Regions from separate parts of the Rhodococcus sp. P4_E4 genome, predicted to be linked through region 4. Evidence: riboswitches for the same ligand, from Rfam matches in the RefSeq annotation. Region 4 holds a riboswitch; each other region holds the start of a gene.

Region 1 (7,592 bases), on a different contig from region 4:
GCCGGCGATCAGAAGCAAGTCACGCTCGGCTTCGGTGCACTCGGCGTCGATGACCTCGGCCAGCCACTGCGTGCGTTTCGTTCGGTCTTCGTGAAGGGTCGACGTGCCTAGTTCGGTCATCGTGACCAAGGCCGCGCGGCCGTCCGATGGATCCGCCCTTCGCGTCACCATGCCCTGTTCCTCGAGCGCGGCCACGGTCTTTGCGATGGATTGCGGTGTGACGCGCTCGAATTTCGCCAACTCTTTTGCGGTCAACGGACCTTGTCGGTCGAGGTGGCCGAGAGCTTGGATCTGGCTCGGCGTGAGTTTGTGGTCGTGGCGTTTGGTGCGGAGACGCCGGACGAAGGCACCCAGATCGTCCCAAAGTACGTCGATCTCGTCCCGAGTCTTGCTGCGACCCTCGCCATCGTTCATTTAGACAGTCTAACTGTGTTATTTCGATGCTGCTAGCACGGTTTCGACAAAAACTGGGGAATAAACAATCGCATTAGTTGTTTAAAACCTTGGGATTGCCGTTCATCCGTCGGCGAAGCAGTTCCGTCTGCGAGGTCGGATTATCGGAATCTCGGACACGAAAAAGCTCGGATGCGCACCCCCTGCGGCGCACCCGAGCGGCCAAAACCATACCACTTGGTGTCTTTTGGGCATAAAGTCGGTTGTTGTCCCCCGAACAGCCGATTGCCTCTAGTACTTTTGGCGGGTATCGCTCTAGTCCTTACGTAGGGTGTGTTGGAGGGGATATTGTGAGGTTTCGGGGGATGACAGGCGCCGATCACGGCGATTCTGCGTACCAACTCTGCGAGAGGCACAACACCGTAAATGGCACGTCAACAAGAGCGTGCGCGGCGTACCCGCGCCGCCCTGGTCGAAGCGGCTGCAGTCGAATTCGCCAAGCGCGGCTATGCAGCTGCGTCGGTGAACACGATCCTCGAGGGCTCCCGCGCCACCAAAGGCGCCATGTATTTCCATTTCCAGTCCAAGGAAGAGTTGGCGCGAGCGGTTCTGACCTCGGCTATCGAAACCTTCACTGGAATCACTGATCGTTGGGCCAAGAGAACAGACCTCGATCCATTCGTCGCATTGCACGGGCTCGTGCTCGACATTGCCGAGGTCTTCCGTGCCGAGGTAATCGTGCAGGCGGAATTCCGGCTGATCATCGAGCCGGAGTTCTACAAGGATGTGCAATCTGGTGGCGGGCAGGTCTGGGGAAAGACCGCCTACGAGTTGGCATTGCGCGCCAAGGACGACGGTTTGCTCCGCGAAGACGTGGACCCGGAGAAATTCACGCGCGTACTGGCAGCGAGCCTTGCCGGCCAGCGGTACATGGCGGACCTGATTGCCTCGAGTGGGGATCTGGGTGTGTGGTTCGAGGAGTCCCTCGAAGTGGTGCTCGAAGCCATGGCCACACCGGAGTGGTTGGAGAAGTTTCATCGCGACGGCTGGCCGCAAGTCGAGTTCCCCGACGCGGAATAGTCCACTTTTCGCCCATGACCAGGCGATTTGTGATTTCCGAACGCTGTGCCATAAGCTATCCAAGCTCCCAACGGAACGCCGTTGGGGTACTAGTTCGGAGAGATCCGGCGGGCCCCCTTCGTCTAGCGGCCTAGGACGCCGCCCTTTCAAGGCGGTAGCGCGGGTTCGAATCCCGTAGGGGGTACGTTTTGCGAAAGCGAAACGATGCAGTATGGTTTGACCCGCACGACACGCTTTGAGATGCACAAATGCCAGGCCAGGACAGTGGTTTGGGAGCGGCTCGAAGATGTAGTACGGTTTCACAGCAAGGAAAAAGCAAGGCCCTGTGGCGCAGTTGGTTAGCGCGCCGCCCTGTCACGGCGGAGGTCGCGGGTTCGAGTCCCGTCAGGGTCGCAAAGCTTTGTTCTCAATCAATTGGTTGAGAACAAAGCAATGCGATAGGCATTCGGTTCGGGTGCCGTCCGGCCAGGTAGCTCAGTTGGTACGAGCGTCCGCCTGAAAAGCGGAAGGTCGCCGGTTCGATCCCGGCCCTGGCCACCATAATTCTTATCGACAAGCTCCAATCTCATGTTCTTCGAACATAAGGTTGGAGCTTTTTCGTGTTCGGATGTCAGTCGCCGTCAACCACTCGGCCCGATCATCTCAGTTGTGCGCATCCTTTGTCTCCGTGAATATTTCCGGTCACCGGGAACGTGCTGGGCGTCACTCCACGGAGGACATCACTATTAGCCGATTGCGGCCGATCCGTGGCTGCGTCTACTGGAAGTGAGGTGGAATCTCCGTGTCGCACTCGAGATCTTGGCGCATCGGGAAAGTCAGCCGGGTCGCCGTCGCGTTGCTCGGTACCGGGGTTCTGTTGGTGGGCTGCGCGAGCAACGGTGACGACAGCGGGACCGATACGACGAACACGTCGGGGGACGTCGTGACCGGCATGGTCAACGAGCAACCGGACCCGGGCGACGCGGTCGCCGGCGGGACCATGACGTACGGCGTGCAGGTGCTCGTTCCCTCACTCGACCCGACCAAGACGGCAGCGCGCGGCGGTTCCGGCGGTGAGGCCTTCGCTGCGGTGTACGACGTCCTGATGAGTTACGACACTGCGAGCGGCGAGTTCGAGCCCAAGTTGGCTGAATCGCTCGATACCAGCGACGACGGAAGCACGTGGACGTTGAAACTTCGCGACGGTGTGAAGTTCAGCGACGGTTCCGCGCTCGACGCCAACGCCGTGATTGCAAGCATCGATCGGTACAACGCGGGCAAGGGCAATGGCGCCGAGTTGTGGCTGGCTTCGGTGGAATCGGCGCAGGCAAGCGGTCCCACGACGGTCGACTTCAAGCTGAAGACGCCGTGGATGCGCTTTCCGTCGATGCTCGCTCTCGGGCACGGGATGATCGTCGCCCCGAGTTCGCAGCAAGGCGACAAGTTCACCGCGGTGGGTGCCGGACCCTTTACCGAAGATCTCTTCACGCCGAGCGTCGAGCGAATCTTCAAGGCCAACCCGTCCTACTACGGCGGCGCTCCCAAGCTGGACAAACTGCGGATGGTTGCACTCAACGGTCCGCAGGCCAATCTCGAATCATTGAACAGTGGTCAGCTCGATGTTGCCTACATTCGCGGCCTTACTTCGGCGATCAATTCCGCCAAGTCCGCTGGTTACCCCGGCTACATCGACGTGCTCAACGCCGGTAGTGCCGAGATTGTCAACAATCGTGAAGGCCGACCGGGCTCGGATGTTCGCGTTCGCCAGGCTATCGGCTACGCGCTGGACACCACGTTGATCGATCAGCGCGTGGAAAACGGTGAGGGACTGCCTGGCTCGGAGTTGTTCGGTCCGACGTCGCAATGGCACGTAGACACACCGGGTATTGCCTACGACCCCGAAAAGGCCAAGGAGCTTCTGAATCAGGCGAAGGCAGACGGATACGACGGCGCGCTCGACTACGTCGTGCTCAGTGAGCCCAAGGACCACGCGATCGGCCTCGCCGTGCAGTCACTGTTGCAGGCCGTCGGGTTCGAGGTGAACTTGATCTTGGCCAACAACGCCGGCGACATCGTGCAGAACGTCTACGTCAAGCACGATTTCGACCTGGCGCACGCGGGCATCGGAATGTACGAGTCGATTCTCGATCTCGGATTGTTCTCCACGACCAACAGCACCTCGATGGCGAATACTGCTGGATATGCGAACCCGGCGATGGATCAGCTGATCGCAGATCTACAACAAGCCAAGGATAATTCGTCGACCCTGGCGATCATCGGCAAGATTCAGACGCTGTGGAACGAGACGGTTCCGTCGGCGCCGATCGGCGGGCTCACGTCGTTCTGGGCTTGGCAGAAGAACGTGCACGGTGTGGTTCCGACTGCAACCGGCATCATGCTGTTCGATCAGGCATGGATGGGCGCGAAGTAGCGTTCCAGCGCACACCGAGAGCCCCGTCCGACGCGAGTCGGGCGGGGCTCTTTGGTGTCTACGTCGGCTAGCGTTGCGCAACCCTTTCGATCAGGATGATTGAATTGAAATATGTTGTTGGTCAATATGATTCGCCGATCGTGATTTGACTTGTTTAGCGTCGCCCGCATAGATTGCATCCACCATCCAGAGTGGCTGAGAGACCTGGCTCGATGATGCCGCAGCAACCCGCTTCGTTTGCGCAGTGTGGGTGCTACCGCCAGGACCGATGGAGGACGCATGACTGTATTTGCCGTGGGTATCGAACTGGACGGCGAGGGCACTCACCCCGCTGCCTGGCGCCGAAGCTCACATCGCCCGGATCAGTTGCTCACGGGTAAGGCCGTGCGCGATCGCGTCGCGGCTGCCGAGAATGCGGGCTTCACCTTCGCGACGTTCGACGATTCCATCCTCCCTCCGAGTGGTGACGTTGTCGGCCGCATCGATGCCGTCTCCAGGGCGTCATACGTGGCGGCGACGACCAGCACGATCGGACTGGTCCCCGTCGTCGGGACCACGTACGCCGAACCGTTCCACACCTCTTCGCAATTGGCGACATTGGACTACTCCTCGCGTGGGCGTGGCGGCTGGCTTGCTGTTCCGGTCGAAGACGATGCCGCGGCGAGGGCGTGGGGGAGGGCTCCGGTAACGACGGAATCGGCGCGTCAGCAGGAGCAGCGGGATTCGGTTACCGTCGTGACAGATCTCTGGGATTCGTGGGAGGACGACGCCGTCGTCCGTGACTATCTCAGTGGGCGTTTCCTCGAGCGTGATCGTCTGCATTACGTCAATTTCGAGGGCGACACCTTCTCGGTGAAGGGGCCGTCAATCGTTCCGCGGCCGCCGCAAGGCCAGTTGGTGGTGTTCGGCCGCTACGGCGACATCGAACCACACCAGGCCGATGTTGTTCTCGTTTCCGGTGATTCGGTGGAGGCCATTGCACAGTCGGCTGCCAAGGCGCGCGATGAGGGCGCGTCATTGGTGGTCGCCGAGGTCGATGCGGCATTCGATACGCCGAATCTGTCTGCGGCGCAGCGGTTGATCGAGCTGAACTCGCACGGGAATGCCGTCGTCACTGGCCGACTGCTCCTGGCTGCAGATCCGGGGGAAGCGGCCGTGGTTCTGAAGGAATTGGCCGGACACCTCGACGGTGTTCATTTCCACGCTCTCGTGATCGACGAGGACCTTCCGGTGCTGGCCAAATTCGTTCTTCCGGCGCTGTCGAAGTCCGGGTTGACGCGACGCCCGGTTCCGGGATCGACTCTGAGGGGCAACCTCGGCCTGCAGCGGCCCGCAAATCGATTCGTCCACTCCTCCTGACTTGACTTCGCACTAAGGACATTTCGGCTATGACTGCATCACGCTCCGCCGTACCTCGACCCGACGCTCACGTTCACTTCGGCGTCTTCTTCCAAGGGGTCAACCACACCACCATCTGGTCCGATTCCTCGAGCGGATCCCAGATCGACTTCGAGACGTTTCGGCGCTTGGTACTCACCGCCGAGCGAGGTCTGTTCGACGCCTTCTTCCTCGGTGAGGGCCTTCGCCTTCGCGAGCAGAACGGCAAGATTCTCGATCTGGATATCGCCGGCCGCCCCGACGCTATTGCACAGTTGGCCGCCCTCGCCGGTATCACCGACAAGATCGGGTTGGTCGCGACACAGAACACCACATACAACGAACCGGCCGACCTCGCCCGTCGACTCTCCGGCCTCGATCTACTTTCCGACGGACGGGCCGGCTGGAACGCGGTGACCACCGACAACGCTTGGACGGGAGAGAATTTCCGTCGCGGTGGTTTCCTCGACCACGCCCTGCGCTACGAGCGTGCCGGGCAGTTCATCGAAACCGCGCGGGCACTGTGGGATTCGTGGGCCGACGACGCGATCTCGGACTCTCGCACGTCCGAGAACTGGTCGACTCCGGGAGCCGTGAGCGACGTACGCCGCCAGACTTCGCAGTTCGACATCACCGTGACGCCGACGCTTCCCCGCAGCAGACAGGGACATCCGGTCATCTTTCAAGCGGGCGATTCGCCGACTGGACGCGATTTCGCGGCGACGCACGCCGACGTCATCTTCTCGCGACACGGGACGCATTTCGACGGCGCGCTCGATTTCGCCGACGACATTCGGGCTCGGTTGCGTAGCGTCGGGCGACCGGAGGACGACGTCAAGATCCTGCCCAGCACGCAGATCGTGTTGGCGGAGAACGAGTCCGAGGTCGAGGAGAAGGCGCGGTGGGTCCTCGAAGGTCAGTTCACCGGCCAAACCGCACTGTCCCTCGTCGGATTGGTGTGGGGGAAGGACCTTTCCGACCGAGACCCGGACGGTCCACTACCGGAGGAAGATCCGGTTGCGCGCCCGGTGTCCGAGACGCGCGGTTCCGCGCGAGACGGCAACGACCCCATTGCGATTGCACGTGAATGGCGGGCTCTCGCCGAGGCAAAGAACCTGTCGCTACGTCAGGTCGCCATCGAGACCTCGCAGCGTTCGGGTTTTGCGGGCACCCCGGGGCAGGTCGCAGATCAGTTGGTCCATTGGGTGCGCAACGGAGCTTCGGACGGCTTCAACATCTCGCCGTACCTGGTGCCGACCGGGCTCGACGAGATCGTCGACTGGTTGATCCCGGAACTGCAGGAGCGTGGGGCGTACCGCACCGAGTACTCCACGTCGACGCTGCGAGAGCACTTGGGGTTGCGACCGCCGCTCACGCGTCGGGCCGCGTCTGAAGCTGCGGGGTAACGGGTCCTGTCCCACACGGTCACAGCGGCGGCCGAATCCACCAAGCTCGATTCGGCCGTCCGCTGGGAGATCATCGTCTGCGTAGCCGCGGGCTTCACCACTCTTCTCGATTCGGCGGTGCTCGGAATCGGGGTTCCGTCGATCCGGGCGTCGCTGGGCGCGTCGACCTCCGAGGTGCAGTGGATCCTTGCGAGCTATTCGCTGACTTTCGGCTTGGCCCTTGTGCCGGCGGGCCGACTCGGTGACGTCGTCGGGCGTCGACGCTTGTTCTTGGCGGGGCTGAGCATTTTCGCTGTGATGGGAATCCTCGGAGCATGTGCGTCGGATCCGTCGATGATCGTGTTGGCTCGTCTTGGGCAGGGGATCGGCGCAGGCACCATCAGTTCGCAGGTGCTCGGCATCATCACCGACCGGGTGTCCGGAAAGGCTCGGGCGAAGGCGTTAGGCGCGTACAGCACCGCGGGTGGTCTGGCCGGCGTTTCCGGACCGATCCTCGGTGGCGTTCTGCTGAAGTATTCCGACTCCGACTTCGGATGGCGGTTGCTTCTCGTTCTCAACGTGCCGTTTGCCGTGATCACTCTGATTTTGGCGTTTCGCTTTCTGCGCCGTGATCGAACTACCCGATCAGGCGCATCGATCGATCCGGTTGGGCTGTGTCTGCTGGCGACTACGACCGGGCTCCTGTTGTGGCCCATCGTGACCCGAACCAGTGTCACTGTGGCTGCGGCTTTCCTGATCGGTGCGTTCGGCGCTGCCGTTGCCTTCTGGTTCTGGGAACGTCGGTACGCCGAGCGCGGCGGGACGCCGGTACTGCTTCCGTCGTTGATCGCCTCACGGGGCTTCCGGTTGGGTACGACGGTTGCACTCTTCTGGTTCGGATCCATCCTCGCCGTCAACGCGGTGCTCAGCCTCTATCTGATCGAAGG
Region 2 (7,592 bases), on a different contig from region 4:
TCAACCCGGTCGGTAGGAATTGCTGCTCGAGTCACATTTTCGAGGACCCGAAGTTGTTTCTCGAACGGGTGGATGCCCACCTCTTCGGGCGAGAGTGACGCGTCGTAAAGCGGTGTGTATCCACTGGACAGATACAGCGCGACGGCCTCGGGTTGCCGAGGACCCGTCGTGAGAAACACCCGGTTGTATCCACGAAGTTCGATCTCTCGTTCCAACTCGCGAACGACGGCCTTGCCGAGGCCGCGCTTCCGATAGTCGACCGATGTCCAGATTCTCTTCAGTTCGGCAGTGGTGGAATCGAATTGACGAAACGCACCACCGGCGATCGGCAGACCGTCGTGGGTGAGCACCAGAAGCGCACCCTGCGGATAGGCAAATTCTTCTGCCGGATACGTCGTGAGATCCTCGAGCATCGCTTCGCGAGTCCCGCCGTAACGCGAACTGTATTCGAGTGCCAACTCCGCGATCAGTGGAGCTGCCAAGGGATCGTCCTGCGATACCGAATAGACCTCTACCGCTCCGACACCCTCGAGCTGTCGAGTTCCGAGCTCCAGTGCCACAACACTTTCCTCCATGAATCTGGTCAACGCTCCCCCAGCCTGAAAACTTCCGGAGCGAGGGTGGTTCCGTCGACGAGGTCCGCCACAAGTTCACCCAAGGCCGGACCGAACTTGAACCCATGCCCCGAGAACCCCGCCGCCACCGTGACGGCTCCGACTCGGTCGATGACGAAGTTACTGTCCGGCGTGCTCGTGTACAGGCAGGTGAGCGACTCGACACGGGTGGAATCGACACCGGGCAACCACGACTCGGCGTACTCCACCAATCGCTGCTCTCCGTCGACACCAGGGGTGTAGTCACGGGTCTGCGGAGTCACCACCGGCCCGGTCGCGTGTTCGCCGATCTTGATCCCGTCCTCGGAACCAAGCCCGTAGATCCCCGCGGTCTCCAATTCTGCGCCGGTGTGGTGAACGAAACTCGGCCACTCGACTCCGGGATCGAGCGGTGCGAAGTGTGCCGGTTGTTCCTGTGTCGTGCGCAGTGTCGGCAGTACGATCTCGGAGCCGAGACCGCTGTCTTCGATCAGATCCGCAGTCCACGCACCGGCCGCGATCACTACCTGACGAGCTGCGAGCGTTCCACTGTCCGTCACCACGTCCACGCCGTAGGACGCCCGCGCGAGTGCCAACACCCGAACATCGTGACGGACCTCGGCGCCGGCAAACACCGCTCCCGCCTTCAGAGCGGTCACGGCGCGGTCCGCGTGCAACCGGCCTGCATCGGGATGATGGAGCACCGTGGTGTCGAATCGCAGCCCCGGCCAACGGGCGGACGCCTCGGCAGGGGTGAGGATCTCGCCCTTGATGCCCGCCTCGAGAAGTATCTTCGCCTTGGACTGCACTGCCTGCGGCAGGCCGTGATCAACGGCACCGGTGAGTTCCAGGAACCCGATGTCCGTCGTGGTCTCCAACTCCCGCCACAGCGGCAGCGCGTCGGCCGCCAACCCGGTGTACAGGTGATTGTCGTACGCCTGACGGTAGATGCGCGAAGTACCGTGCGACGCACCGTGCTTGTGCCCCGGCCCGAACTGTTCCAGCTGAACGACGCTACGTCCGCGCGCCGCGAGCCGCCAGGCGGTGGAGGACCCGACGAGTCCTCCACCGATGACGATCGCATCGAGAATCTCACTCATGGACGAGAGCTCACTTGGTCTTCGGAAGGCCGGGCGGGTTGATCAGGGACGTGTCGACGGCTTCATTCGTGATGTTCCAGCGCTCGAGGATCTGCTGGTACGTGCCGTTCTCGATCGTGTGGTTGATCGCGTCGTTGATTGCCTTGATCAACCCGTTGTCCTTCTTCACCAGAACCGCGATCTGGCCTTGCAGCGTGTCGCCTGCACCGGAGAACTCACCGACAACTTCGGTTTCACCCGACTGCTTGGCATGGAACTGCGACGACGGGTTCGGTCCGAAGTAGGCGTCGATCCGGCCGGACTGCAGCGGCAGGTAGTAGTCGGTGGTGTTCTGGTAGTAGGAGATGTCGGTGGGGGCCAGGCCGGCCGCGACGTTCTGCTCACTCCATTTGACCAGCAGCGCTTCCTGATTGGTACCGGAACCTACCGCGATCTTCTTGCCTGCGACATCCTTGGGTTCCTTGATGGAGATCCCGGAGCCCTTCTTGGCTTCGAAGGCCAGGGTGTCGAGTCGGTAGGTGGCGAAGTCGTACTTCTCTTTACGCTCTTCCGTCACAGTCACATTGGACAGGAATGCATCAGCCTCGCCGGAATCGATGCGGACGAAGTTCTGTGCCCAGTCTGCGGTCTGCAGGTCGACCTTCAAACCGAGAACATCACCGATCAGGTAGGCGAAGTCGGTCTCGGAACCGATGAGAGTGGTGTCGTCGTCGGCGTAGAAGCGGAGCGGCGGAGCGGCACCGGCACTACCGGTGACGCGCAGCGTGCCACGATCGCGAATGTCCTGAGGTAGCTCGGCGGCAATGGAATCGACTTTGTCGGTGGTGATGCGGTTCTGATCGGCAGTGAGGTTGTAACCCGCAGCAGCGGTGACCTGGGCGCCGTCGGACTCCGCGTCCGCGCTGCTGCACGCAGCGCTGAGCAGTCCGACTGTGGCAAGAGCCGAGATCAGAAAAGTCGCGCGACGGGATGGGGAGAACATCAATATTTCCTTCCGGGAATGAGTCTGGGTCGCGTCAGAGGACGCGGGAGAGAAAAGCTTTGGTCCGTTCGTGGACCGGATTGTCGATCACCTGCGAAGGTGGGCCCTGTTCGACGATGACGCCGCCGTCCATGAAGACCGCAGTGTCCGCCACTTCCCGAGCAAATCCGACCTCGTGTGTGACGATCACCAAGGTGGCGCCGTCACGGGCCAACTGAGCGAGGACCTCGAGAACCTCGCCGACCAGTTCCGGGTCGAGCGCCGACGTCGGCTCGTCGAAGAGAATGACCGCCGGCCGCAGTGCCAGCGCTCGCGCTATCGCGACGCGCTGTTGCTGGCCACCGGAGAGTTGGCGGGGATACTCGTCCGCCTTGTCCCCCACTCCCACTCGCTCGAGCAGTGCGCGGGCCTCGCGGTACACCTCGTCACGATCACGCTTCTGGGCCGAGAGCGGCGCTTCCACCACGTTTTCCAGCGCGGTCAGGTGCGGAAACAGGTTGAAGTTCTGGAACACGAATCCGATGTGCGAACGCTGTTTCAGGATCTCGCGGTCACGCAGTTCGTGGAGCCGGTTTCCCTTGCGCCGGTACCCGATCAGTTCTCCGTCGATCCGCACGGTCCCGCGGTCGACCTTCTCGAGGTGATTGAGGGTGCGCAGCAAGGTGGACTTACCGGAACCAGACGGACCGAGAATGACGGTCACTTCGCCCTTGCGGACCAGGAGATCAACGCCGGCAAGTACTTCCAGCGTGCCGAACGACTTGTGAATTCCGCGCGCTTCGACGGCATACACCGTCTCTTCGGCCAGTTCTGCGGTCATCGGGTCGCACCTCTCGGAATATCGAGACGCGCATCTCGAATCTCTTCGAACTTCTTGCGCGCCTTCTGTACCGGAGTCAACGGAAGCGCACGGGCGGATCCTCGTGCATAGTGGCGCTCCACGTAGTACTGACCGATCGAGAGCAACGTCGTGAGGATGATGTACCAGATCGTGGCGACCATCAGCAGGGGCACGACTCGTCCGTTGCGGCCGAAGATGACCTGCACCTGGTAGAACAGTTCGGCGATTGCCATGGTGGAGACGATCGACGTTCCCTTGAAGAGTCCGATGACCTCGTTGGCGGCATTGGGGAGGATCGCTCGCATTGCCTGCGGGAGAACGATCTTGAAGAACTGGCGACTGCGCGGAATACCGAGCGAGTGAGCAGCTTCGATCTGGCCGTGATCCACCGAAATGATTCCGGAGCGGATGATCTCGGCCGAGTATGCAGCCTGGTGCAGCGCCAAACCGATGACCGCCGCGGTGAATCCGCCGATCACACCGCTGACCTGGAAGGTGAAGAACTCGGGCCCGAAAGGTATTCCGAGAGAAAGCGTCTGGTACAGGTATGTGATGTTGAACCAGAAGAGCAGCTGCACGATGAGTGGAATCGAGCGGAAGGCCCAGATGTAGGTCCAAGCGATCACCTGCAGGACCGGGTTTTTCGACAACCGACCGAGTGCCAGGAAAACACCGAGACCGAATCCGAGGATCGTCCCCCACAGCGTCAGTTTGATCGTCATCCACAGCGCGGCGAGCACTGATTTCGCGGTGAAGTATTGCGCGAAGGTCGGCCAGTCCCAGCCGGGGTTGACGACGAGTCCGTGGATGAACTGAGCAAGCAGTACCAGCACGACCGCACTGATCACCCAGCGCAGCGGGTGCCAGGTGCGAGCAACGACAAGCTCCGAGTCCGGAAGTTGCGGCTCGGACACCGACTTTTCGGGGCGGACATCGGTGGGCGCGCTCACGGCGCGCTACCTGACGGAGTGGACATGACGAATAGACCTTTCGGGGAATGGGAACGCAGCTGTGGTCTCGAGTTGGTGAGCTCGAGTTGCGAAGACGACGGTTCGGTCAGCGACAGTGACACGAAGCGGTGCGGCACAGATCGATGTGGCGGCGCCTGTGCGGAGCGTGCGAAGTGGAACCCATGTGATGCCTTCCATCGGTCCTGGCGGTAGCACCCGCTCCCGATCGCTCGGGGGGTTGCTGCGACGTCGACGAGCCAGGTCTCTCGGTCGCTCTGGATGGTGAGCAAAGACTAGACCCGAAATGTCTAGTCGTCAAATGTTGTATTTCCCTGCACTGCAAGGGAAATGAAAGATCAACCAGGTTGGAATCGCACTGATTTCAACGGTGTCAGAAGCCGCGTTCGACGTGTTCAATAGAGTGTTCGAACGAAGACCGGGACCGCCGTCTGGACCGACTTTCCCTCTGCCGTACCGTCTGCGGAGTGAGTGGACTCGACGCTTTCTTCATATTGCTGGCCGGCATCGGTGCGGGCGCGATCAACGCCGTGGTCGGCAGTGGAACGCTGATCACGTTCCCGACGCTGGTCGCCTTCGGCATGCCGCCCGTGACCGCGACCATGTCCAACGCGGTCGGGCTCGTCGCCGGCGGAGTTTCCGGCACCTGGGGCTACCGACGCGAGCTGTCCGGACAGTGGGATCGACTGAAGTGGCAGATTCCGGCGTCACTCGCCGGGGCACTACTCGGTTCCTGGTTGCTCATGCATCTACCCGAGAAACTGTTCGAAACCATCGTTCCGGTGCTGTTGGTCCTCGCCCTCGCGCTCGTCCTCCTCCAACCACGCATCCAGGCGTGGGCCAAGAAGCGTTCCACCGAAGAAACGACGCTGTCCACCAAGAGGCTGATGCTCCTGACCGCCGGCACCTTTGCGGTCGGCATCTACGGCGGATACTTCACTGCCGCGCAGGGCATCCTTCTCATCGGTGTGATGGGTGCCATCCTCCCTGAAACCCTCCAACGCATGAACGGCGCGAAGAACCTGCTCTCACTGCTCGTCAACATCGTTGCAGCGGGGATGTACATCACTCTGGCGTTCGATCAGATCAATTGGGCAGCAGCCGGTTTGATCGCTGTCGGCTCGCTCGGCGGTGGCGTCCTGGGCGCCCGCTACGGACGACGCCTGTCCCCCACTGCATTGCGCTACACGATTGTCGTCGTCGGCCTGATCGGGCTGTGGCGCCTTCTCGCTTGATCGCCCACATCGGGCGGCACCCGCACATACTGGAGTCATGACCAGTACAGAAGATCAGACCGGTTGGACCTACCTCATGGACATGGACGGGGTTCTCGTCCACGAGGAGCACTTGATACCTGGAGCGGACACGTTCCTGGCAGAGCTGGCGTCGAACGACATCCCGTACATGGTGCTCACCAACAACTCCATCCGAACCCCGCGTGACCTGCGAGCACGCTTGCTCAATTCGGGACTCGACATCCCGGAGAAGTCGATCTGGACGTCAGCGCTCGCTACCGCGACGTTCCTGGCCAACCAGCGGCCAGGCGGCAGCGCCTACGTGGTCGGCGAATCGGGCCTGACCACTGCCCTGCACGACATCGGTTACGTCCTGACGGACAGTGACCCCGACTACGTCGTACTCGGCGAGACGCGCACGTACTCGTTCGAGGCGATCACCACCGCGATTCGACTGGTCGAGCGTGGTTCGCGGTTCATCGCCACCAACCCCGACGCCACTGGGCCGTCGCGTGACGGCTCGCTGCCGGCCACCGGCTCGGTCGCGGCTCTCATCACCAAGGCAACCGGACGCGATCCCTACTACGTCGGCAAGCCCAACGCCTTGATGATGCGCTCTGCCCTGCGGTCCATCGGCGCCCATTCGGCCAACACGTTGATGATCGGCGACCGGATGGACACCGACATCGTCTGTGGCCTCGAAGCCGGACTGCAGACGATTCTGGTGATGACCGGGATCTCGACCCGCGCGTCGGTGGAGCTCTTCCCGTACCGACCCACAGTCGTTCTCGAGTCGGTCGCCGATCTTGTAGGAATGACAACCGATCCATTCCGTAGCACCGCAAACAATTGATTCAATTGCAAAACAAAACCGCGAGTCGGTAATTAACTGGTAAAAAACACTAGATTTGCCAGGATCCGACTCGTCCACTTTGTCCAGCTGGACAAACAAGCGGTTTCTTTCGAAGGAAGATTGCGTACTGATAGTTATTCGCAGGTCAGAGGCGAATACACCCCCGACAATAGGTGGATCGCAGTCCAAAAAGAAATTTGAGAAAAAGTAGTAACGAATCGTTTGCCGTGGCTGATACTCATGTCTGAACGACCCATTTCGGGTCCCAGACATGAAATGAGATTTTCATGAAGAAGCAGACCAAGGGCGCGATCGCTGCTGCGGCGGCCGGCGCCCTCCTCCTCGGCGGTGCGGGCTCGCTCGCTGTGTGGAGCGACTCGGCCGACGTCAGTGGCGGCGGACCCGTCACTTCCGGTGCACTCGACCTGAGCGCCTGCGCACCGGTCGGCGGCGGTTGGAACTCCCTCAATCCGACGAAGACCGCGATCACCAACATCTCGGCTTACCGCATCGTCACCACCGAGAGCATCGAATACACCTGCGACGTCACAGTGACCGCAGTGGGCGATCGTCTCGCGGCTGTTCTGACCGCTGATACGGCCGGCATCGTTCCAGGTGCCAACAGCGCCGAACTTGCCGCCGCTGTACAGCCGGTTACGACCATCAAGGACGCTGGTGGCAACCCGATTTCACAGATCACCAAGGTACAGAACGGCACGATCGTGCACGTCGGAGTCCGTCTGAACTTCACCGAGGTGGCCAACCAGGTCGCGCAGAATCAGTCGCTGAACTTGGCGGCGATGAAGCTGGTCGTCACTCAGACAGCGCTGACTCCGGCTCCGTAATTTCATGAGGAAAAAGGTCTGGGGAGCGATCGCAGTCGCGGTGGCTGCTGTAGCGGTGTTCGCATCGTCACAGCAGTCGCTCGCGCTGTGGTCCGATTCGGCGAGCGCGAGTGGTGGGACCGCAACCGCTGCAAGCGTCAACCTCACCGTTGGTACATCGGCCGGAACCAGTGCG
Region 3 (7,592 bases), on a different contig from region 4:
GAGCTACGCCGACGAGTTCGAACTCGAAGATGGGCGGTGGCGACTGTCGCGACGAGTGATCTCGCGCGGCTGACGTTCAGTCTTCTTCGCCAGTGATCGCCTCACACCAGTCTTCGACCTGATCGATCCCCTCTTCCGTCCATTCCGGGCTCATGTCTTCCAGTGCATCGAAGACCACCTCGCAGGTCAGCATCTCCGGTGAACCCTCCGACCCCGCCGTCTCGGCGCCTTCAGCAGAAGCTGTGGCAACTGGGCCGGCGGCCAGCGCAACAGCCATCGCGCCTGTTCCGACCATCGCTTTCACACGCATCGGTTCTTCTCCTTCACTCTCGCTTCGGTCCTCGGGGTACCCGACTCGCCCCGCCCTACCCATCGCCGTCACTCATGTCCGACTTTCGGCGCCGACGGCATAGACTGAGCTCGTCGCCACCACGCTCTCGCAGCGTCGGGGGCGACAGATACACAGCTGGATCAGAATCGGAAGGCATCCCATTACAGAATCTCCCGCTCCGCACGACATCTACTTCGTACCCCCGGAGCAGGACAGCCCCAATCCCGTGGAACCGGCGTCGGCCGCGTCACGCGCACGGATGGGCGAGCTACCCGAGACCGTCCGATTCAAGAATCGTTTTGCCCTCGCGATCACGACCACCACGCCGCTCGAAGCGATGGTCGAAGATCTCCTCTTCATCCGCGACATCCTCGACGCCGCAGGAATCGAGTATCTACTCGTCCGCGGAAACGACGAGCGCCCCGTGATCGCGGTGAGCTGGACCGAGCGCAAAAACCTGCGGCAGGCACTTGTCGAGGGATGCGCCAACGCACCCTTCTATTCCAAAACCGTCGACGCGAAGAAGAGCCCAGCGCTCCTTGTCGCGGACGGTGCCCTGTCGAAAACCAACAAGTCACGGATCTTCCGCTTGTTCCGTCCGCGGGTTCACGTCGCAAGCGGCATGAACTACGGCGCGAACATCGGCGTTCAAATCGAATTGTGGTCGATTTCCGACGAAGAAATCGTCCTACCCGTCGAGAACTCACTGACACGACGAACCGTCCTCCCCGAAGAAGCTGTCCGAGGAACCGTCGAGCGATTCGGCCGGATCTGGCCGACTATCGAGAACATGTTCGCCGATCATGCCTCCGATATCAGCTTCGATATCGATCTGGTCTTTTCCTGGGTCGACGGCTCTTCCAAGGAGTTTCAGGCTCAGCGCGCCAAGCGCATGCAGAACTACATCGTCGGAGAGGGCGACGAATCAGAAGCGCGCTTCCGTCAGATCGACGAGCTCAAATACGCGCTTCGATCCATCCACATGTACGCGCCGTGGATCCGGCGGATCTTCGTCGCAACCGATTCCGATCGTCCGGACTGGCTTGCCGACGATCCGCGAGTCACGTTCATGCCCAGCGAAAAGTTCTTCGCCGATCCAAGTGTGTTGCCCACCCACAATTCTCAAGCTGTCGAGTGCCAGCTGCACCATATTCCGGGTCTGGCAGAGCATTTCCTCTACTCCAATGACGACATGTTCTTCGGTCGCCCCGTCGGCCCGGACATGTTCTTCTCCCCCGGTGGGATCAGCATGTTCATCGAGGCCGACACCAGAATCGGATTGGGACACAACGACAACGACCGCAGCGGGTTCGAGAATGCGGCTCGCGTCAACCGCCGTCTGCTACAGGACCGCTTCGGTCTGATGACCACCAGACATCTGGAGCACGCAGCGACGCCACTACGCAAGAGCGTGATGGCCGAGATGGAACGCGAGTTCGCCGAAGACTTCGCGGCCACTGCAGCAAGCACCTTCCGCGCGAGTTCCAATATCTCGGTGACCAATTCGCTGTACCACTACTACACGCTCATGAGTGGACGGTCGGTGGTGCAGAAGTCCGCCGCCGTCAAATACGTCGATACGACGGTCAAAGCCGGTTTGCGCGACATGGACTCACTGCTCGCCAAGCGCTCCATGGACTTCTTCTGCCTCAACGACGGCAGCGCTCCGGAGATCGATCTGGAACTTCGCACACGCAAGATCACGGAGTTCCTGGAGAGCTACTACCCCATCCCGGCGCCCTGGGAAGCCTAGACGAAACAAGGGCCCAGCCGATTTCGGCTGGGCCCTTGCTACTTCGGTCGATCAGCGTGCTGTCGCACGCTCCCGCTGCACCGGGATGGGCAGTCCGAGATTGTCACGCAACGTCGTTCCTTCGTAGTCACTGCGGAGAACACCTCGATCCTGCAGCAGCGGCACCACGTCGTCGACGAACTCGTCGAGGCCAGTCGGCACGAGGTGCGACCCGAGGATGAATCCGTCCGAACCGTCGTTGCTGACAAACGAATCTATTTTCTCGGCAACCTGCTGCGGTGTACCGACGATCGGTCCACGCTCGAACTGATCGATCACCACTTCGCGCAGATTCAACTTCTTGCTCTCGGCTACCGCGCGCAGTTTTGCGACGGTCGCGAAACGATCTTGGTGAATGAAGGCGCGGCCCTGGATGATCGGCGGAGCCTCGGGATCCGGAGCGATGTCGGGTAGTGGTCCTTCGGGGTCGTACTTCGACAGATCGAGATTCCAGATCTGTTCGAGCAGAACCAAAGCGGTCTGGCCGGTGACCTGCTGGTCGCGAATCTCTCGGTATTTCTCGATCGCATCTGCCTCCGAGGTGCCGAGAACAAAACTCGCCGACGGCAGGATCTTGATGTCGCCCGGGTCACGTCCGGCCGCGACGGCACGTGCTTTGATATCGCGATAGAAATCGGCCGCCTCGGGCAACTGACCGTACGGTGAGAAGATCGCGTCGGCATTGCCGGCAGCAAAATCGCGCCCCTGCGGCGACACCCCGGCCTGCAGAATAACCGGGCGCCCTTGCGGGCTACGCGGCACTGTGAATCGGCCGTTCACGTCGAAATGCGATCCATGAAAAGCGAATTCACCGGCATCCGGTCTCGCGAGAAAGCGCCCTGATGCCTTGTCGGCCACGATGTCGTCGCTTCGCCACGAATCCCACAGTTCACGCACCAGCGCTACGGTCTCCTCCGCACGCTCGTATCGTTGCGCGCGGTCGAGGTATCCGCCGCGGCGAAAGTTCTGGCCGGTGAATGCGTCGAACGAGGTGACGACGTTCCAGGCGGCACGCCCTCCGGACAACTGATCGAGCGTCGCGAATTGGCGGGCCAGTTCGTAAGGCTCGTTGAACGTGGCGTTGATGGTGCCGGCCAATCCGAGGTGTTCGGTTACTGCCGCCAACGACGCAAGGACCGTGAAGGTGTCTGGCCTACCGATGATGTCTTGGTCGAAAATCTGTCCCGCACGCTCACGAAGGGCGAGGCCTTCGGCGAGGAAGAAGAAGTCGAACTTCCCACGCTCGGCGGTTCGAGCGGTGTGCTCGAAAGAATCGAACTCTATCTGGCTGCCCGCCTGCGGATCCCACCATGCAGTGTGATGGTTGACGCCGCCGAGGTAGGCACCCAGGATGACCTGCTTACGCTTCTGAGAACTCATGAAAATCTATTCCTCGTCTGTCAGGCGGCCGGAGTGCCGGCGGCGTAGCGGTTGGGAACGTCGATGGGTAGACCAAGGAGTCCGCGAAGATTCGTCTGCGGATATTCGGTGCGGAATACGTTGCGTCGCTGCAATTCAGGCACCAGCTCACCGGCGATGGCGTCGAGGTCGTCCACGAGGACGCCCGGCCGCAACCGGAAGCCGTCGATTCCCAACTGCTGCCACCGGAGCAGGAGATCCGCCAACTCCGCAGCAGAGCCGGTGAAGGTCAGCGCGTCCGAACGGTATTCGGTGCCGGCCTGCGCGTCGAGACGAGCGAGCCGTTCCTTTCCGGTTTCTTCCGGCGTATCGAAGAAGACGACGATGTCGGTGAAGACCCGAAGAGGTTCGCCGGTGCGCTGCACGTGTTCTTCGGCTGCTCGCACGTCACCCAGGATTGCCGTGACCTGCTCGTCGTCGAACGGCGTCACGAACACCAGATCGGCCGTCCGCGCCGCCAGCTCGTACGCGACCCGCTGATGTGCCAACGCGGTAACGACGGGATGCCCCTGCGGCGGGCGCGGAGTCACCGACGGTCCACGGACCGAGAGGTACTTTCCCTCGAAGTCGATGTAGTGCAACTTGTCTCGGTCGATGAACCGGCGCTGCTCCACGTCGCGGATCTCGGCGCCGTCCTCCCAGCTGTCCCAGAGTCGCCGGATTACGTCAGCCGCCTCCGCAGCTTCGTCGAACAGGTCGCGCACGAAGTCCGGGAGGACGCCTGAAACGATCGACTGACGGTCGGCATCGGTGAGCGCGGGGATGTCGCGACGCCCGAACTGTGCTGCCTCGGATTCCGACGCCGAAACCTTCACCTGCCATCCGGCGCGACCGCGCGAGGTGTAATCAAGCGTGGCAACGGCTTTGGACACGTGGAACGGCTCGGTGTGAATGGTGGTGATGGTCGGGATCAAGCCGATGTTGCTCGTGATCGGTGCCAGTCGGGCGGCCACGAGATGTGCGTCGAGCCGAGCACGCACCCGATCAACCGCGTCGTCGACGGGCTCGAGTGGGTTGGCCGGCACCGAGAGACTGTCCTCGATGGTGACGAAATCGAGCAGACCACGCTCGGCGGTCGTCACCACGTCAGTCCAATACGACGCGCTGAACAGCTCACTCGGGCGCGAGTGCGGCTCTCGCCAGGCCGCTGGGTGCCAACCGGCACCGTCCAGCGCTACGGCGAGATGCAACGGAGCAAGATGAGAAGAGGGGGTGGAGGTCATCGGCGCATACTCCTGTTCGAGAACTACTCGGGAGCGCACAGTGCCGACCGCAGAAACCGTCAGCACCCGACTGACGGTTCTCGTGGCGACTGCCGCTTGCGACACGCACCGCGCGTATCGCCAGGTGTGATTCCGGGGCACCCCATCGGCATGAAGGGTTGCCGTCCAGCTAGCCGGTCCTTGTTGCTGGAGCTCTGCACCTACCTCGACGGTAGTGAGTACGCGACCGCCCGGCAATCGCCCAGAACTGCGCGGGGGTGCCGGAAACCGCCTGCCACCTCAGATGATCGAGCGTGCCGCCTTTTCGCTCTCGAGGATTCGAATGCCGGCAGCACTGAGCCTCCGGGCACCCTCAGCCGCGTCGACAGGCTCACCGACCGTCACGTGCGCGCCGAGTGGAACGACCGAATGAACAATTGTCTCGTCGTAGACGTGCACCAGGTTGCACCCCTGAGCCCCGTCACGACCACGCTGACCACCGACTTCCACGTTCAAGTCCTGGGTGTAACACGTCGACGACGCCACGGACACCGGAATGCCGGCGAACGTCGCCGTCGTCGAATAGTGCAGGTGCCCGGCAAGAATCGCCCGGACGTCGCTGCCACGCAAGACGTTTGCCAACCGGGACTGATCGCGCAACTCCACCAGAACCGCGAGATCCTGAATGCACGGAACCGGCGGATGATGCAGCGCCAGAATTGTTCCGTCGGGCGCGGGCGCCGCCAATTCTGAGCGTAGCCAATCCAATTGACGATCCGAGATCTCACCGTAGTGGTGACCGGGAACCGACGAATCCAGGGTGATCACCCGCAGTCCGTCAAGGTCGTAGACGTTGTCGACGGGATGATCGGTGGCGTCCTCGCCCAACAGCAGAGACCTGAAAGTAGAGCGGTCGTCGTGGTTGCCCATCGCCCAGATGACCTGCGCATCGATCTCGGCCGCCACGGGTTCCACGATGGCTTTCAATTCCGCGTATGCGTCGGGGTGTCCCTGGTCGGTCAGGTCGCCGGTGAATATCAGTGCATCCGGGCGTGCGCCCGAGGCCACGATCCCGCTGAGCACTTCCCGCAATCTCGTCGACGCATCCACGGCGTCGTACAACTCCCCCTGAGCCACCAGATGCGTGTCACTGAGGTGCACCAGGAAATGCTTCGGACGCGGGTACTCGGCATTCCGAACGCTCATCGGTCTCTCGCTTCCGCTTGCCGACGCTTAGGCGCCGGTGCGGCACCTACTGATCGTCGAGACTAGTCAACCGACCAACAGTGACTGATCGGGGCACGCCCGACGAACACGAAGCGAACTCCCGCGGCGACCCTCGGGATCGAGTAGTTGAAGCTGCGAGTAGTGTGTGGACAGTGTTGTTCCTGACCAGTCGGCGTTACGTCGACCTTCGCCTGCAGGCGAGCGCAATGTGTACGCGCTCGCTCTGACCTGACGCGTACCAGGAAACATTTCTTCGAATCTGCCCGGCCTCTGGTGCCGCGCTGCGTTTCGCTCCCTTGATTTTCGAAAGGCATAGTCATGCCCAGCTCCACCTCCACCGGCGTGCCGGAAAAGTCCACGTCCCGTTTTCCGTCCTGGGCGACGGCATTCGGACCGCAGATCGTCGCCGGTCTCGTACTCGGTGTCATCATCGGTCTCGTCGCCCGGGCAATGCCTGATGCAGCCGACGGCAACGTCAACTGGTTGGTCGGCACCGTACAGACCATCGGTTCGAGTTACGTCAAGCTGCTCACCGTTGCGGTGATCCCGCTGGTGTTCACCGCCATTGTCAGCTCCATCGCCAACCTGCGCCAGGTCGCCAATGCAGCTCGCCTGGCCGTGCAGACCTTGCTCTGGTTCGCGATCACCGCTTTCATTGCTGTGATCATCGGCATCGTCGTCGGCCTGATCACCGATCCCGGTTCACGGACCGACGTCGCCGCCGAAGCAGCGAAGGAACCCAAGAGCTCCGGCTCCTGGTGGGCGTTCATCACCGGACTGGTTCCGAACAACTTCCTGGGGTTGGGTGCAAAGACTTCCGTCGCCGAAGGCGTGGCGACTACATCGCTGAGCTTCAACGTCCTGCAGCTGCTCGTCATCGCCGGCGCAATCGGCATTGCTGCACTCAAGATCGGTCCCAAGGCTGCGCCGTTCCTCGAGTTCAACGCTTCGCTGCTCGCGATCGTCCAGAAGGTCCTGTGGTGGATCATCCGCCTCGCCCCGATCGGCACCGCCGCGCTGATCGCCAACGCTGTCGCCACCTACGGCTGGGATGCGATCGGCTCGCTGGGCGTCTTCACCGCAGCCATCTACATCGGTCTGGCCATTGTCTTCTTCGTGGTCTACCCCATCCTGATTGCCGCACACGGTCTCTCGGTTCGAAGCTTCTTCTCCGGTGTCTGGCCCGCAACTCAGCTCGGATTCGTCTCGCGCTCGTCGATCGGCACCCTGCCGCTGACCGAACGCGTCACCGAACGCAACCTCGGTGTTCCGCGTGAGTACGCCTCGTTCGCCGTTCCGCTCGGTGCCACCACGAAGATGGACGGTTGCGCCGCAATCTATCCCGCGATCGCGGCAATCTTCGTCGCCGGCTTCTACGACGTTCCGCTGACCTTCACCGATTACCTGCTGATCGTCGTCGTTTCGGTCATCGGCTCGGCAGCAACGGCCGGAACTACGGGTGCGACAGTCATGCTCACACTCACACTCTCCACCCTGGGTCTTCCCCTGGCCGGCGTCGGACTGCTCCTCGCAGTCGAACCGATCGTCGACATGGGCCGTACCGCAGTCAACGTCACCGGCCAGGCTCTGGTTCCGGTCATCGTCGCACACCCGAGCAACA
Region 4 (7,592 bases):
CCGGTACGAGACAGTGACAGGTGCGTGATCCGACCAACGGAGGTCGTAGGACTCAGCGCGTTCCACGAGCGCAACCTTGGCCCGCTCGGCGTATCCGCGGGTGGCAACCTGGTAGTCGATACGCCAACCCGAATCGTTGTCGAATGCCTTGCCGCGGTACGACCACCACGAGTACGGACCGTCGACACCCGGATGGAGGGTGCGGAAGACATCGACCCACGCGGAATCTTCGGCGAACAGCAGATCCATCCAGGCGCGCTCCTCGGGGAGGAATCCCGAAGACTTCTTGTTGGTCTTCCAGTTCTTGAGGTCGAGTTCGGTGTGCGCGATGTTCCAATCGCCGCTGACCACCACGTGACGATCGGCAGCCTCGGCCGCCGCAGCGGTGGAGGCGAGGTGAACTGCGAAGGACGCCATGAACCGCTCCTTCTCCTCCTGCTTCGGCGTGAGCGCCTCACCGGAGGGCAGGTACAGGCTCGCGACGGTCAGATCCGCGAAGTCGGCTTCGATGTATCGACCGGCGTCGAGAAACTCGTCGTCGCCGTGACCGATCCGCACCGCGTCAGGTTCCGTGCGTGAAAGCACAGCGACTCCGTTGCGTCCCTTCGCGGACGGCTCGGCGGAGACGAGGAACCATCCGTTGCCGAGCGCTGGTTCGAGAGTCTCGCGAAGCTGATCGTCCGACGCACGCGTTTCCTGAAGGCAGATGAAATCCGCCGACGTCTTCTCCAGCCAGTCGAGCATGCCCTTGCGGGCAGCTGCTCGAACGCCGTTAACGTTCACGGACGTGATGGTGTGGGGCGCAAGAATGTGGGAGTCAGCAGTTTGTGGCACGGCAAGCACCGTAGCCGATTCCACCGACGCGGATGGGCGCCCAGGTCAGCGCACGGCCCTACGCTGCAGAATCACCGCAACCGCCAGCACGACGAGACCCGCGACGGCAAGCAACGACCCAACCGCTGCCGGTGCGGTATACCCGTAACCGGCAGCGATGACGACGCCGCCGATCCACGCTCCGAAGGCATTGGCGATGTTCAGCGCGGCGTGATTGAGAGACGCCGCCAAGGTCTGAGCATCCTCGGCGACATCCATCAACCGTGTTTGAAGGCCAGGAACCATCGAGGACCCGGCAAGCCCGATGAGGAAGACGAAGACAAGCGCCGTGTACGGATTGCGCACGGCGATCACGAAGACCGCGAGGATCACCACGAGGGATCCCATCGACAGGAACAAACCCTTCATCAGTGCGCGATCCGCGAGGTATCCACCGACGAAGTTGCCGGCCACCATGCCCAGTCCGTACAGCATGAGCGCCAGAGGAATGAACGAAGCACCGAGACCGGACACGTCGGTGAGCGTCGTACTGATGTAGGTGTAGACGGCGAACATCCCGCCGAATCCGACCATTCCCACGATCAGGGTCATCCACACCTGAACGCGGCCCAGTGCCCCGAGTTCGGTGATCGGATTCGTCACCGGCATACCGTCCAACCGCGGAATCCAGACGAACAGCGAAGCAACCGTTGCCACCCCGATCACAGCCACCAAGGCGAAGGCGCTGCGCCAGCCGAGTGCCTGGCCGATCCAGGCCGCGACCGGCACCCCGATCACATTGGCCACGGACAGACCCATCATCACCATCGCCACGGCCTTCGCGCGTTTGCCTGGTTCGGCCAAATGAGCGGCGACCAGTGCGGCGACTCCGAAGTACGCGCCGTGCGGCAATCCAGCGACGAATCGAGCCATCATCAGCGTCGTGTACGAGGGCGCAAAGACCGAAGCGGCATTGCCGACGGTGAATGCGACCATGAGTGCGATCAACAGGGTGCGGCGCGGTACCCGTGCGGTGAGAGCAGCGATCAGCGGAGCACCGACGACAACCCCGAGCGCGTACGCCGAGATCACGTGACCCGCGATGGGTTCCGAGACGCCGAGCCCGGATGCCATTTCCGGGAGCAATCCCATGGCGACGAACTCGGTTGTGCCGATACCGAAACCGCCGAGGGCAAGAGCGAGCATCGCCGGACCTCTGGCGGAACGAACCCCGGGTGTCGAGGTGTCAGAACGGGAGAGGGTAGACGAAGTCACTGATCAATTGTGGTCTCACACCTGGTTGAACTTCCAAGTGAGAGCGGGTGAGTTCACTCACGTGAGACCGCGAACACAAATGGGACGCCCGGTTTCCCGGACGTCCCATCAGAAGGTGAAACAGTGAATCTACTTCGCGGCCATGGCCTTCTGCAGGTTCACGTCGAGTGCACCGAGGAACTCCTCGGTGGTCAGGTAGCCCTGATCGCCGCCGACCAGCATCGAGAGGTCCTTGGTCATCTGGCCGCTTTCGACGGTCTTGATGACAACGTCTTCGAGCGCCTGCGCGAAGCCGATGACCTCAGGGGTGCTGTCGAGCTTGCCACGATGCTCGAGTCCGCGGGTCCACGCGAAGATGGACGCGATCGGGTTGGTCGAGGTGGGCTTGCCCTGCTGGTGCTGACGGTAGTGACGCGTCACGGTGCCGTGAGCAGCCTCTGCCTCACAGGTCCTTCCGTCCGGTGTCAGCAGAACCGACGTCATGAGGCCGAGCGAGCCGAAGCCCTGGGCCACGGTGTCGGACTGGACGTCGCCGTCGTAGTTCTTGCATGCCCAGACGTATCCACCCTCCCACTTGAGTGCGGAAGCGACCATGTCGTCGATGAGGCGGTGCTCGTAGGTCAGACCTGCGGCATCGAACTCAGCCTTGAACTCGGTCTCGTAGACGTGCTGGAAGATGTCCTTGAAGGCACCGTCGTACGCCTTGAGAATGGTGTTCTTGGTGGACAGGTACACCGGGTAGTTCTGCTGCAGTCCGTAGGTGAGCGACGCGCGAGCGAAGTCACGGATGGACGTGGTGAAGTTGTACTGCCCCTGGACGACGCCGCCCTCTTCGGGGAAGTTGACCAGTTCGTGCTCGATCGGTGCGCTGCCGTCCTCAGGCGTGTAGGTGATCATCACCTTGCCGGGGCCGGGGACCTTGAAGTCTGTGGCGCGGTACTGGTCGCCGAATGCGTGACGGCCGATGATGATCGGCTTGGTCCAGCCCGGAACGAGTCGCGGAACGTTGGAGATGATGATCGGTGCGCGGAAGATCGTGCCGCCGAGAATGTTGCGGATCGTTCCGTTCGGGGAACGCCACATCTTCTTGAGACCGAATTCCTCGACACGTGCCTCGTCCGGCGTGATCGTGGCGCATTTGACGCCGACGCCGTGCTTCTGGATCGCGTGCGCTGCGTCGATGGTGACCTGGTCGTCGGTCTCGTCGCGGTACTCGATACCGAGGTCGTAGTACTCGAGGTTCACATCGAGATACGGATGGATCAACTTGTCTTTGATGAACTGCCAGATAATGCGCGTCATCTCATCGCCGTCGAGTTCGACGACGGTGCCCTCAACCTTGATTTTGGACATGGGTGCTTCGCGTCCTCCTAGGAAGTTTCCCTGGTTACACGGTTGCGGTCACACTTTGTGAGTGGGTCCGCGAACGGTTCGATTATCAAACCTAGACGGTGTGGACTGATCTCGGGAGATGAGTCCCAAACAAGACAAGCGTACTGCTAACCCGTGAGGCCGCAACCGGCAGGTCCACCCATCGGTCTCTACTCGCGAGTAACTTTTGCCTGCTAGTGGGCTGCGTCGCTCTGTCTCGCGTGCGGTTGCGGCTCACAATTCGCCCCGCGTCAGGACTGCGCTCACTTCCCGGTAGAATCCGACTTGGTCATGAGTGCCAGCGTCAAGCCCCGGCTCGCTGGACGGCAACCCTCCAACCGCGGTGGGGTGCCCCGGGTGATGACCAGGTTTCCCGACGTGGATCTGCTCACGCAGTTCCACCGCAATTCGGGTGACAAGCGCGGGTCCGACAGGGACGGACCCCAGACCGGGCCGAGCCCCACGGAGGTAACTCAGTATGTGTCGCACTTGTAGATAGACCCCAGCACGGGGCGGCGATCCTTCGCCCCCGTCCGACATCTATCCGTCAGACCACTGGAGTGAACAAATCATGACCGACAACACAGCCGACGGCGCAGCAACTTCTGATCCGACCGCGAACTGGTCGTTCGAGACCAAGCAGGTGCACGCCGGGCAGACAGCGGACACCGCCACCAATGCGCGCGCTCTGCCGATCTACCAGACCACCAGCTACGTTTTCGACAGCACCGATCACGCTGCGGCACTGTTCGGCCTCGCCGAGCCTGGCAACATCTACACGCGGATCATGAATCCCACACAGGACGCCGTCGAGCAGCGCATCGCCGCCCTCGAAGGCGGAGTCGCCGCACTCCTCCTCTCCTCGGGTCAGGCTGCCGAAACCATCGCGATCCTCAACATTGCCGAAGCCGGCGACCACATCGTCTCGAGCCCGTACCTGTACGGCGGCACGTACAACCTCTTGCATTACACCCTTCGCAAGCTGGGCATCGAAGTCACCTTCGTCGAGGATCCCGACGATCTCGAGCAGTGGCGCGAAGCCATTCGCCCGAACACGAAGGCGTTCTACGGCGAGACGATCGCTAATCCCAAGAACCACATCCTCGACCTCCCCGGCATCTCGTCGCTGGCCCACGAGAACGGTCTTCCGTTGATCGTGGACAACACAGTCGCGACGCCGTACCTGCTCCGCCCACTCGAACACGGCGCCGACATCGTCGTTCACTCCGCCACCAAATACCTTGGCGGACACGGCACCGCGATCGCCGGCGTGATCGTCGACGGCGGCACCTTCGACTGGACGCAGGGTCGCCACACGAACTTCACGACGCCTGATCCCAGCTATCACGGCGTCACCTTCGCAGACCTCGGCGCGCCGGCATTTGCACTCAAGGCGCGCGTCCAACTGCTGCGCGATCTCGGCTCCGCCGTGGCGCCGTTCAACGCGTTCCTCATCGCGCAGGGCATCGAAACCTTGAGCCTGCGCATCGAGCGCCACGTGTCCAATGCCCAGAAGGTCGCCGAATTCCTCGACGGCCACGGCGAGGTGGCCTCCGTTTCCTACGCGGGACTCCCCACCTCGCCATGGTTCGAACGCGGAAAGCAGCTGACACCCAAGGGAACCGGCGCCATCGTCACCTTCGAGCTGCCCGGAGGTATCGATGCGGGCAAGACGTTCGTCAACGCCCTGACGCTGCACAGCCACGTCGCCAACATCGGTGACGTTCGCTCACTCGTCATCCACCCCGCCTCGACGACACACTCGCAGCTCACCCCCGAAGAGCAGTTCGCCTCCGGTGTCACGCCCGGACTCGTCCGCCTCGCGGTCGGTATCGAAGGAATCGACGACATCCTCGCCGATATCACCGTCGGCCTGGCTGCGGTGGCAAACTCGTGACCGTGAACGAATTGGAGCCCAGGATCGACCTCCTTCCCCCGCCCGACGGCCAGGTGGGGTTCGTCGACATCGGCGCCCTGGAACTCGAGAGCGGCGCGGTACTCCCCTCGGTTTCGCTCGCCGTTCAGCGGTGGGGTGAGCTGTCCCCGAACCGCGACAACGTCGTACTCGTCGAGCACGCACTGACCGGAGACTCACACGTCACCGGACCGATCTCCGCAAATCAGCCCTCCCCCGGCTGGTGGAACGGGATGGTTGGGCCGGGCGAACCGATCGACACCGGCGAATGGTGCGTCATCGCAACAAATGTCCTCGGTGGTTGTCGCGGCACGACCGGTCCTAGTTCGCTGGCCGACGACGGCAAGCCGTGGGGCAGCAGGTTCCCGGAGATCTCCATCCGGGATCAGATCGCGGCGGAGAAGAAGCTCGTCGATCTCCTCGGGATCGACCAGTTGGCCTCGGTAGTCGGCGGATCCATGGGCGGGATGCGCACCCTTGAATGGGCAGTTTCCTACCCGGACAGCATTCGCTCCGCGTTGGTTCTCGCAACCGGTTCACGGGCCACTGCAGATCAGATCGGCACCCAGACGACGCAGATCGCTGCCATCGTCTCCGATCCGGATTGGCAGGGCGGTGACTACCACGGAACGGGGCGGGCACCTCGCGCCGGACTCGGGATCGCCCGTCGCATCGCGCACCTGACGTACCGCACCGAGTCCGAACTCGATGCGCGCTTCGAGAACTCCGCCCAGAACGACGAAAATCCTTGGAACGGTGGACGATACGCCGTCCAGAGTTACCTGGAACATCAGGCAGACAAGCTGGTCGACCGCTTCGACCCGAGCACGTACGTCCTCCTGACCGAGGCCATGAACCGGCACGACATCGGTCGTGGACGCGGCGGCGTTGCAGCGGCGTTGGCATCGATCACGGCGCCGGTCGTCGTGGGCGGCGTGGACTCGGATCGGCTGTATCCCCTTCGTTTGCAGGAGGAGATCGCGGACGGCATTTCGACGTGCACGGGCCTCGAGATTCTCAAGTCCAGAGACGGCCATGACGGCTTCCTGACGGAGGCGGACGCTGTCGCCGGACTGCTTCGCCGAACGATGGAGTTCGCACGCACGGCCCGCTGATCCCGCACAGAGGCACAATTTCAGGATCCGTCAATGTCGGGAAAACCACAGCTGATCTGCAGGTTTTCTCGACATTTTCATTGGCGTCCCTGAGCCGGCGCGGCTAGCATCGGCGAACGTGAATCAGCCATGCTCGACGCGCCTGCAGGCTACGTACATTCCCGAGCACATGTCCTTTGCGTTCTGGGGTGATACAGACCCGGCAGCGCGACTGTCGGTGCTGGGGATGCCGACCGGGTCGCCTGGCACCTGCCGGCTGGCGATCCCGGTCGACGAGTCGATCACAGCGACCGACGTCGCAGCGCAACTGCTCGACCTCGCCACCGCGATCGACGCCTTGCACACCCTCGATGCACGTCGCGACGACCTCGGACCGTCGTTGCTCGCATGGAAGCGCGTCATCGACACCGGCGCACATGACATTCCGACTGCAGCGCATGCCGCGATCGAGCGCGACGACACGAAAATCAGAAGCGCCCGGTCCACGGTGCGGTTGTTCACGGAAGCGCGCGCAGCCGTGGAGAGTCTTCGCCGAGCAAAGATTCAGGCGACATTGCGCCCGTATCAAGTGCACGGAGTTGCCTGGCTGACTGCACTGTCGGGTTCGGGCGGTGGAATCCTCGCCGACGAGATGGGTTTGGGCAAGACACTGCAAGCGATTTCGATGATCGCGATCCGCGCCGACGACGGTCCACACCTGGTTGTGTGTCCCACCTCGGTCATCGGAAACTGGCGCCGCGAGATCGAGCGATTCGCTCCGCATCTGCCACTGCACGTTCATCACGGGACCGCTCGCGCACTTCCCACTCGTGTTCCTGCCGGCGCCACGGTGCTGACCAGCTACAGCGTCTTGCGTTCCGACGCAGACCAATTGGCCCCGATCCATTGGAGTTCAGTGGTCTTCGACGAGGCACAGCAGATCAAGAACCCCTCTTCGCTGGCAGCCAAAGCAGCAATGCAGTTGTCGGCCGACGTCAAGGTAGCGATGACCGGCACGCCGGTGGAGAACCGTCTCGAAGAATTGTGGTCACTCTTTCGCGTCGCCAATCCCGAAGTCCTCGGAACTCGCGCACGGTTTCGTCAACGCTTTGCCGTACCGATCG

What was found. A riboswitch is a leader RNA that binds a small molecule or an ion and turns the genes downstream of it on or off. The one in region 4 is predicted to bind S-adenosylmethionine.
Region 1: linked by a shared signal. The riboswitch ahead of AC1DVN_RS00945 (LLM class flavin-dependent oxidoreductase) and the one ahead of AC1DVN_RS03470 (bifunctional o-acetylhomoserine/o-acetylserine sulfhydrylase) in region 4 are both predicted to bind S-adenosylmethionine.
Region 2: linked by a shared signal. The riboswitch ahead of AC1DVN_RS16850 (amino acid ABC transporter permease) and the one ahead of AC1DVN_RS03470 (bifunctional o-acetylhomoserine/o-acetylserine sulfhydrylase) in region 4 are both predicted to bind S-adenosylmethionine.
Region 3: linked by a shared signal. The riboswitch ahead of AC1DVN_RS26370 (LLM class flavin-dependent oxidoreductase) and the one ahead of AC1DVN_RS03470 (bifunctional o-acetylhomoserine/o-acetylserine sulfhydrylase) in region 4 are both predicted to bind S-adenosylmethionine.

Annotation. Positions count from the first base shown of each region.
Region 1 covers NZ_JBFUJB010000001.1:203,380-210,971, reverse strand. The annotation lists gene AC1DVN_RS00975 (MarR family winged helix-turn-helix transcriptional regulator) at 1-414, opposite strand, end outside; gene AC1DVN_RS00970 (TetR family transcriptional regulator) at 820-1,473, shown strand; tRNA gene AC1DVN_RS00965 (tRNA-Glu) at 1,585-1,657, shown strand; tRNA gene AC1DVN_RS00960 (tRNA-Asp) at 1,793-1,866, shown strand; tRNA gene AC1DVN_RS00955 (tRNA-Phe) at 1,937-2,013, shown strand; gene AC1DVN_RS00950 (ABC transporter substrate-binding protein) at 2,255-3,883, shown strand; SAM riboswitch class I at 4,063-4,158, shown strand; gene AC1DVN_RS00945 (LLM class flavin-dependent oxidoreductase) at 4,163-5,242, shown strand; gene AC1DVN_RS00940 (NtaA/DmoA family FMN-dependent monooxygenase) at 5,272-6,666, shown strand; gene AC1DVN_RS00935 (MFS transporter) at 6,736-7,592, shown strand, end outside.
Region 2 covers NZ_JBFUJB010000015.1:25,566-33,157, reverse strand. The annotation lists gene AC1DVN_RS16870 (GNAT family N-acetyltransferase) at 1-575, opposite strand, end outside; gene AC1DVN_RS16865 (FAD-dependent oxidoreductase) at 584-1,693, opposite strand; gene AC1DVN_RS16860 (ABC transporter substrate-binding protein) at 1,704-2,675, opposite strand; gene AC1DVN_RS16855 (amino acid ABC transporter ATP-binding protein) at 2,710-3,495, opposite strand; gene AC1DVN_RS16850 (amino acid ABC transporter permease) at 3,492-4,466, opposite strand; SAM riboswitch class I at 4,658-4,752, opposite strand; gene AC1DVN_RS16845 (sulfite exporter TauE/SafE family protein) at 4,952-5,719, shown strand; gene AC1DVN_RS16840 (HAD-IIA family hydrolase) at 5,757-6,572, shown strand; gene AC1DVN_RS16835 (alternate-type signal peptide domain-containing protein) at 6,860-7,417, shown strand; gene AC1DVN_RS16830 (hypothetical protein) at 7,422-7,592, shown strand, end outside.
Region 3 covers NZ_JBFUJB010000026.1:7,481-15,072, reverse strand. The annotation lists gene AC1DVN_RS26390 (nuclear transport factor 2 family protein) at 1-73, shown strand, start outside; gene AC1DVN_RS26385 (hypothetical protein) at 77-310, opposite strand; gene AC1DVN_RS26380 (stealth family protein) at 591-2,084, shown strand; gene AC1DVN_RS26375 (NtaA/DmoA family FMN-dependent monooxygenase) at 2,136-3,503, opposite strand; gene AC1DVN_RS26370 (LLM class flavin-dependent oxidoreductase) at 3,524-4,870, opposite strand; SAM riboswitch class IV at 4,853-4,966, opposite strand; gene AC1DVN_RS26365 (phosphodiesterase) at 5,045-5,950, opposite strand; gene AC1DVN_RS26360 (dicarboxylate/amino acid:cation symporter) at 6,290-7,592, shown strand, end outside.
Region 4 covers NZ_JBFUJB010000002.1:107,233-114,824, forward strand. The annotation lists gene AC1DVN_RS03455 (exodeoxyribonuclease III) at 1-843, opposite strand, end outside; gene AC1DVN_RS03460 (MFS transporter) at 880-2,088, opposite strand; gene AC1DVN_RS03465 (NADP-dependent isocitrate dehydrogenase) at 2,218-3,441, opposite strand; SAM riboswitch class IV at 3,747-3,887, shown strand; gene AC1DVN_RS03470 (bifunctional o-acetylhomoserine/o-acetylserine sulfhydrylase) at 4,031-5,356, shown strand; gene metX (homoserine O-acetyltransferase MetX) at 5,353-6,489, shown strand; gene AC1DVN_RS03480 (DEAD/DEAH box helicase) at 6,659-7,592, shown strand, end outside.